Regions from separate parts of the Pantoea sp. B9002 genome, predicted to be linked through region 2. Evidence: riboswitches for the same ligand, from Rfam matches in the RefSeq annotation. Region 2 holds a riboswitch; the other holds the start of a gene.

Region 1 (4,442 bases), on a different contig from region 2:
TCGCTCCTGATAAATGGCTGGATTGGAACCGGCCGTTGCCGATTCGCCCCCAACAGCCTGGACCGGAATGCGCCAGGCTGGCAAATTGCTGACTCCATTTTTCAGACGGATGCGCAGTGAAAAAGCGGCAATCTGGCGTTACGCCCTACCACCATTGATGGAAATGGTGCACCGGCCCAATGCCTTTACCGACCTCCAGCGAATCGGCGTGCAGCAGCGCCTGTTGCAGCCAGGCTTTGGCTTCAGCCACCGTTGCCGCCCAGTCATCATGACGCGGACGCAACGCCGCCAGCGCCGCAGAAAGCGAGCATCCGGTGCCGTGCGTGTGGCGCGTATTGACGCGTGGCGCGGTAAAGCGCTGACGTCCGTCGCGGGTAATCAGCCAATCCGGGCTTTCAGCATCGCTAAGATGTCCGCCTTTCATCAGCACCGCTTCGCAGCCGAGATCGAGCAGCGCATCGCCCTGCTGCAACATGATTTTCTCATCTTGCGCCATCGCGCGTCCCAGCAGTGCGGCGGCTTCCGGCAGATTTGGCGTGATCAGCGATACCTGCGGCAGCAGCAATTCGCGCACGCTGGCCACCGCATCCGGCGACAGCAGCGCATCGCCGCTTTTGGCAATCATCACCGTATCCAGCACCACAAACGGCAGGCTGGCCCGTTTCAGCCGCTCGGCGACCACTTCGACAATCGCGGTTTCGGACAGCATGCCAATCTTCGCGGCATCGATGCGCACATCATCCAGCACCGAATCGAGCTGTGCGCCAACAAAATCAGGTTCGATGCGATACACCGACTGCACGCCGCAGGTGTTCTGCGCCACCAGCGCGGTGATCACGCTGGTGCCATAAGCGCCCAGCGCGGAGAAAGCTTTGAGGTCGGCCTGAATACCGGCGCCGCCGCTCGGATCGGTGCCGGCAATAGTCAATGCGTTGATGCGTTTCATGCCTCTACCTCCAGCGTCCACAGCGTATCGAGGAAGGCGGCGGCAAAGCTGCCCGGCCCGGCGACCTGGCGAGCTGTCTGCTCACCCGCTAGCGACATCACGCGGCAGGCCGCAGCGACATGCTGCAGGCGATCGCCCGGCAAGCTGGTGCATGCGGCAACCACCGCCGACAGTGCGCAGCCGGTGCCGACCACGCGCGTCATCAGCGGGCTGCCGCCGGGGATGGCGAATGTCTGCGCGCCATCGGTGACGTAATCCACTTCACCGGTCACCGCCACAATGGTTTGGCAATCACGCGCCAGCTGCTGGGCGGCACTCAGCGCGGCATCGGCCTGATGCAGGCTGTCAACACCGCGTCCGCCGGTGGCCTGATGCGCCAGCGCAAGAATTTCTGAGGCGTTACCGCGAATCGCCGCCGGTTGCAGGCTGAGCAACTGTTGGCAGAAGGCGGTGCGCAGGGATAATGCGCCGACCGCCACCGGATCCAGCGTCCACGGCGTGCCTGCGCTTTGCGCCGCCTGCACCGCCGCCAGCATTGCATCACGACGATCGCGCGTTAAGGTGCCAACGTTGATCAACAACGCATCGGCAAAACCGGCGAACTGCGCCGCTTCTTCGGGATCGATTACCATCGCGGGCGAAGCTTGCAGTGCCAGCAGCACGTTGGCGGTAAAGGTTTGCACCACGTCATTGGTCATGCAGTGCACCAGCGGCGCTTGCTGACGCAGCAGTTGCAGAGAGTGCGCGAGTTGCGCGGGGGAAAGAAGGTCAGGCTGTTTCATAAGGCTCCCAACCGGCGATCAAGAAGGCGAATGCGGTCAGGCATCTGACTTCCCTACGCTGGCATTATCCAGATCAGGTCAGCGGGTGTATCTCAGCCCTGTATTAGAGGGGCACCCCGAGTCAAAACTACGTTGGCGAGCATAGGCAACAAGCCAGATGAAAGCAAGCAGTCGCCCCTTTCTCTGGAACCGGATCGCAAAGTTACACATTACAGGCTCCTCTAACTGATTGATTAAATTCCTTAAAAAACCCCTATTTTTGCGTGCCATGTCATACTTTGTAATAAATCCCATTGATAATTCGCGTCGCGAAAAATAGCATCCCCGGCAACTTGTTTCATGACGAAACAATACGGATTTATTAATTGTTTATGGAAGCATCACGGAGGATTTGCTATGCGTCGGATTCCACGCGCGCCGCTCTCTGCGGCAATTATCTCTGCCCTGTTTGCCGGTGCTTTTGTGCCGGTTCCCTCCGCCCACGCCGCGGGTTTTGTCGAAGACTCCACACTCTCTGGCAATCTGTTTTACTGGCAACGCCAGCGCGATCGCAAAGAGATGGATCCGCAAAAAGGCTCGTACGGTCAGTACGATGCCAATCTGCATCACGCCTCTGCTAACGCCAATCTCGACTTCTCATCCGGTTATGCCGGTGATGTGATAGGCCTCGATCTGGCGGCATTTGGCGCGCTGGAGCTAAGCAACGGCGGCCCGGCGGCACCGAATGAAATTGGTTTCAGCAATGCCCGTACGCGCTGGGATGAGGACTGGAGCGGAGATAAGAGCGGCTTAAGTCTTTATAAAGCGGCAATCAAGGCAAAATGGCAGGAAAACTGGCTGCGCGCAGGCTATCTGCAACCCACCGGACAGACGCTGCTGGCACCGCACTGGAGCTTCCTGCCCGGCACCTATCGCGGCGTTGAAGCCGGCACCACCTTTGATTTTAGCGACGCCGGCGCCCTTTCCGTCTCCTGGATGTGGACAGACGAATACAAAGCGCCGTGGTATCGCGACATGTACAACTTCCGCAAAGCCGATGGCGTAACGGAGATTCCGTGGCTGCAATCCTTTGGTGCCAAATATGATTTCAAAAACTCGCTGGTGCTGGAAGGCGCATACGGTCAGGCGGCGAATTACATGGATCAGTATTTTGCCAAAGCCTCTTATCAGCTGCCGCTGGCCGATGCACCGCTGCGCACTAGCTATCAGTTTTACGGCGCGAAGGATCGTGACAACAGCGGCGTTGGCCAGGTCAACGATGTTTACGATGGCCTCGCGTGGCTGCAGGCGCTGACGTTCGGCTACACGCTCGGCGCGTTTGATTTCCGCCTCGAAGGCACATGGGTAAAAGCCGAAGGTAATCAGGGCTTCTTCCTGCAACGTATGACGCCGTCTTACGCCAGCTCGAATGGCCGCATGGATGTGTGGTGGGATTCCCGCTCGGACTGGAACGCCAACGGTGAGAAAGCGCTCTTCGCTGGTGTGATGGTCGATCTGGGACACTGGCAATTACCGGGCTGGCAGGTCGGTACATCATACGCCTACGGTTGGGACGCGAAGCCTTCCACCAATCCCCTCTATGACCAAAACCAGCGCCTGAAAGAGTCCGCGTGGAGCCTCGACATGGTTTACACCATCCAGCAAGGCCGCGCCAAAGACACCCAATTCAAACTGCACTACACCCGCTACGACAATCACAGCGATCTTCCCAGCTATAGCGGTGGTTACGGCAACATCTTCCAGGACGAGAAAGACATCAAATTTATGGTCGTCGCGCCATTCACCCTGTTTTGACCCCGATCTGGCAGGAGCCAGAGACTTACCTCCGTGGAGAAGGATAACAGCATGAAAAAGTTAAAAATCAGTTTACTGGCGCTGAGCGTGATGGGCCTTGCCGCCTGCAGTTCATCCCCGCGCAGTAATCAGCAGGTTGTCGACCAAATCAGCCAGTTCGGCGTGCAGTATCAGGTCACTGACAACCAGGCGGCGGATCACGGCGTGAACTGCGCGAAACTCGGTGCCGATTGGGCATCCTGCAATACCGCCACCATCACGCTGACCAACAACGGCCCGGCGCTCACTAGTAAAAACTGGGCGATCTACATGAGCAACGTGCACGAAACGCTGCGGGTGGATAACGATCAGTTCAAAATGACCCATATCGTCGGCGATTTAACCCGTCTTGAACCGACGGAAAAATTCAAAGGTATCGCGGCTGGCGAGTCGATTGAGATCCCTATCGTCAACGAATACTGGCAGCTGTTTATCACCGACGTGATGCCACGCTGGTATGTCACCGCCGCCAATGCCACACCAAAAATTATCACCAGCACCGATACCGAAAACCTCAGCGACTTTGTTAAGCCTTTTGGTGACCAATGGAAGCGCATCGCCGACGATAAAAACGTGCTGATGCTGCCGCAAAGTCGCTTCACCAAGAATGCCGATGTGGCGCAACTGCCTGCCAGCGCGCTGCGCGGACAAATCACCCCAACGCCACGTTCGGTGAAAGTTCATGCGGCGGATGTCGATCTGAGCCGTGGCGTTGCCTTGCATCTTGAGGTATTGGCGAACAATCAAGCCGATGCGGTTAAACAGCGTTTCGATTTGATGGGGCTCAAACTGCAGTCAGCGGGTTATGCGGTTCATACCCGTATCGCCGTCAATCATTTCCAGGGTGCAGATGCGGTTTCCGGTGCTTATGAACTGCGTAT
Region 2 (4,442 bases):
TCCTGAAACAGCATGGAAACCGGCCGCGCCGACGGCACGCTGTGGGTATGATCAACGCCATTCATCACCAACTCGCCTTGATTGATCGGCAAAAAGCCGCCAATCAGACTCAGCAAGGTACTTTTCCCCGCGCCGCTCGGACCGAGGATCGCCAGACGTTCACCCGCCTGCGCTGCAAAACTGAAGCGCATCGGCAGATGCTGATAAAGGTAAGTGAGGTTATTCAGTGTCAGCATGGCGACCCGGTAATTTTTCCATCAGAGTAAAGAGTAGCAAGCAGAGCAGCAGCAGCAGCAGTGCGGTGACGGCACCGTCCGCACCGCGATAGGCGCCAATCTGCTGGAACAGATAGAAGGGCAGCGTGCGAAAATCGGCGCTGCCAAACAGCGCGACCACGCCGAAATCGCCAATCGACAGCACGCAGGCAAACGCCAGCGCCTGAGCAATCGGGCGTTTCAGCGCGCGCAGCTCAATCAGCCGCAAGCGGTTGAAACCGGAGATGCCGAGTGAAGTGCAAAGCTGGCTGTAACGAGCGCTGATATCGCGCATCGGATTCTCCAACACTTTCATCGCATAAGGAATGGCGATCAGGGCGTTAGTAAAGATCACCAAACCATCGGCGCGCTGCGGCAGACCGACGCTGGCGTTGAACAGCAGAAAGAAACCGCTCGCCAGCACAATGCCCGGCATCGCCAGAATCAGCATGCCGCTCATCTCCATCGCCTGCGCGGCGACTATGTTGTGGCGCTGCCGCAGTTCGCGGCTGCTCCACAACAGCATCATGGTCAGCACCACGCAGAGCACGCCGGCTCCCACGGCGATACGCAGCGAGGTAAAGGTGGCTTGCCACAGCGCCGCTTGTTGTAGCGCACCGGCGACGCCGCCGCGCAAACCATCGACGATAACCGCCGCCAATGGCGGTAACAGCAGCAGCAGCGCCAGGCCAATCAGCAACGTATCGCTGATGCGCGCCTGCCATGAATCCTGCGGATCGCGCCAGCCGCGAATGCTCTGGCTGCCGGTGGGAATGGCTTTGCTAAAGCGCTGGCTCAGCAGCACCAGCAGCAAACAGCAGCCGAGCTGTAACAGCGCCAGCAGCGCCGCGCGGCCGGGATCGTAATCGAAATTCAGCGCCTGGTAGATCGCCAGTTCCAGCGTGGTCGCCTGCGGCCCACCGCCCAGCGCCAGCACTGTGGCGAAGCTGGCGAAACAGAGCATAAAGATCAGCGCCGCCGTCGGCAGAATCTGACGGCGCAGCCACGGCCACTCCAGCAAACGAAACAGATTCCAGCCGCGCAGGCCGAGCTGGGCGGCAACTTGCCGCTGCTCGCCGGGAATGCTCTCCAGCGCCTGTAACAGCAGGCGCGTCGCCAGCGGCAGGTTAAAGAAGACGTGCGCCAGCAGAATGCCCTGCAGGCCATACGGCGAAAAGTGGTAGTCAAAGCCAATGGCTGCGCACAGTTGCGCCAGCCAGCCGCTGCGACCGTACACGCTGAGCAAGCCAAACACCGCCACCAGCACCGGCAGCACCAGCGTCATGGCGCACAGGCGCAGCAGCAGATTGCGTCCCGGAAAACGGCGGCGATAGAGCGCGCGCGCCAGCAGGATCGCGGGCAACACCGACAGCAGCGCCGACAGCAGCGCCTGCTCAAACGAGAACAGCAGCACATGATGCAGATAGCTGTCGTCGAGTAGCGCGCGCCAGTCGGTGGCCGGAGCGACCATCACCAATGCGCCAAACGCCAGCAGCGCCACCGCGCACAGCAACAGCGCGATGGCGCTACCGGGAATCAACCAGCCGGGCATTAACGGCTAACGGCGCTTTGCCATGCGCTGATCCACGCGGCGCGATGGTCGGCAACTTCGGCTGGCGTGAATTGCAACGCCTTCGCGGGCACCTGCAGCGTTTGATAACCGGCTGGCAGATCGCTTTTGATCACCGGATACATCCAGTTGCCGGTGGGAATGGTCTGCTGGAAGGCCGGAGAAACCATAAACTGCATGAACTGCTGCGCCAGCTTGGGCTGCTTGCTGCTGGCGAGTTGCGCGGCGACTTCCACCTGTAAATAGTGGCCTTCGCTGAATTCGGCCGCGGCATAGTTCTCTTTCTTCTCTTCGATAATGTGATAAGCCGGAGATGTGGTGTAGCTCAACACCAGATCGCCTTCGCCCTTCAGGAACAAGCCGTAAGCTTCGCTCCAGCCTTTGGTGACGGTAACGGTTTTTTGCGCCAGCTTCTGCCACGCGTCAGGCGCGTTATCGCCATAGACTTTTTGCATCCACAGCAGCAGGCCAAGGCCCGGCGTGCTGGTGCGCGGATCTTCATAAATCACGCGCCATTTTTCCGGGCTTTCAACCAGCTCTTTCAGGCTTTTCGGCGGGTTCTTCAGCTTGTTTTTATCGTAGACGAAGGCGAAGTAGCCATAATCGAACGGGATAAAGGTTTGATTGTTCCAGCCATCCGGCAGTTTTAAGCCGCTGGTATCGACGCTGCTTTTGGCAAACAGGCCGGTTTTCTCCGCCGCCTGCACCAGATTGTTATCCAGCCCGAGCACCACATCGGCTTTGCTGTTTTTGCCTTCCATGCGCACGCGATTGAGCAGCGATACGCCATCTTCCAGCGCCACATACTTCAGTTCGCAGTCGCACTGCGCTTCAAAGGCTTTTTTGACCGCCGGGCCTGGGCCCCAATCGGCAGAGAACGAATCGTAGGTGTAAACGGTCAGAACCGGTTTGGCAGCGAAAGCCGGGGCCGCAACCAGCAGCAACACAGGCAGAACTTTGTTTAACACTTTGCGCTCCTTGAGGAGAAGAGATGTTGAGTCGCAAAGGATCTGAGGAGTGAGGCATCTCAAATCCCTACGCCGGTATTAGCCGGATCAGGTTCGACGGGTTTCTCTCAGCCCTGATATCAAGGCACCCCGTTGAGAACGGCTCATTCTAGACATTTATATGACAGCGCGAAAGGATCACAGCTCCGGTGGTGCAAACCAGGCTGATTTGAAATCAAACCAGCCGAGCGTATTCAGTCGCACGCCGCGCATACTGCGTTGTCCTTCCAGCAGCAGCCAGTGATGGAACAGCGGATGCAGATAGTCGCGGTCGATCAGCTGTTTACTCCATTCCGCCAGCGGTAACGCTTTCTGCCGCCAGCGCGCGGCATCGGCTTGCCAGTCAATCGGGATGCAGTGATGCATCAACGGCAACTCGAACAGTTGCGCGAACAGCGCGTACTCCAGCGGCAGGGTAAAGTTGACGCTGCCGAGCCAGATATCACTTTCACCTTCGCCCTCGAACCACTCTTCGTAGCTCACGACGCGAGTAATTAGCTCAACACCTTGCTGCGCCAGCAGCGGTCGCAGCGCGTTGGCGATACCTTCATGCTCAACGTGATGGCTGTACCAGCTCAGCGTCAGCTGGGTTAAGCCTGCCGGTTTGTCGGCGGAGGTGAGATCGCGGCGATGGTGCCAGCGCGGCAGCAAGCCATAAGCCGGGAACCAGTAACGCTGATAGCCGACGCCAGCATGATTCAGTAAGGCGATGGGATTAAACAGATAGCTTACCCAGCGGCGAAAATGCGCATCGCGGCCCAATGCAGAGCGCTGATCGTAAAGCAGGAAGTAGCAGCCTTCTTCCAGACGACTCTCTTCCGATTTTTCATCGGCGGTTTCGCCCTGCAACTTGACTCCGGCATACACCAGCTCGTCGCTGATCTCCGGCAGCACCCAAATCGACACATCGTCAATCAGCGCGCGATAGCCAAAGTAATCATCGAAGGCGGCGATTTTCAGCTGCGTTTGCTGATTGCGCACCACGCTATACGGGCCGGTACCAAGCGGCTGGCGGGCAAACTGGCGCAGCGTTGGCCATTCACGCGGCAGGATCATCGCGCTGACGCTGGCCAGCAGCCACGGCAACCAATCGTCCGGCTGGCTCAGATGAATATCCAGCGTCCAGGGCGCGGGCGAATCCAGTTTACTGATGTGGGAAAACAGCGGCTGGCTGCGCACGCGCTCCAGCGAAGCAATCACATCCGCCATTTCCAGTTCACGACCATGATGAAAACGAATCGCCGGGCGCAGGAAGAAACGCCACTGCAGCGGCGAGGTTTGCTGCCAGTGATGGGCGATATCGGGTTCGATTTCCCCCTTTTCCTCATTTATGCGCATCAGGCCGTTGAAAATTTGTCGCGCCAGATGGGTTTCCGAGCGGCGCAGCGGCGAACCGGGCAGCAGATTGGGCAGCGGGCGATAATAGAGCACGCGCAGGATGTGTTTACCCTGGCGGAAGCTGCGGCCTAAATGCGCCGCGATCATCTGGCGCACCTGATTTTTATCGCCAACCAGCTGCACCAACTGTTCGATGCGATCTTGTTCCAGCAGATCCTCGGCGCGCTGCTGCTGGAGCGCCAGCCCGGTATAGCAGAAACTCAGCATCGAGCG

What was found. A riboswitch is a leader RNA that binds a small molecule or an ion and turns the genes downstream of it on or off. The one in region 2 is predicted to bind thiamine pyrophosphate.
Region 1: another riboswitch for thiamine pyrophosphate. It lies ahead of thiM (hydroxyethylthiazole kinase); the one in region 2 lies ahead of thiB (thiamine ABC transporter substrate binding subunit).

Annotation. Positions count from the first base shown of each region.
Region 1 is NZ_JACAPA010000033.1:101,794-106,235, reverse strand. Features, by position in the region: gene thiD (bifunctional hydroxymethylpyrimidine kinase/phosphomethylpyrimidine kinase) at 146-946, opposite strand; gene thiM (hydroxyethylthiazole kinase) at 943-1,728, opposite strand; TPP riboswitch at 1,762-1,857, opposite strand; gene HX773_RS16335 (OprD family outer membrane porin) at 2,125-3,522, shown strand; gene HX773_RS16330 (beta-N-acetylhexosaminidase) at 3,574-4,442, shown strand, end outside.
Region 2 is NZ_JACAPA010000008.1:126,674-131,115, reverse strand. Features, by position in the region: gene thiQ (thiamine ABC transporter ATP-binding protein ThiQ) at 1-236, opposite strand, end outside; gene thiP (thiamine/thiamine pyrophosphate ABC transporter permease ThiP) at 220-1,806, opposite strand; gene thiB (thiamine ABC transporter substrate binding subunit) at 1,806-2,792, opposite strand; TPP riboswitch at 2,839-2,934, opposite strand; gene sgrR (HTH-type transcriptional regulator SgrR) at 2,970-4,442, opposite strand, start outside.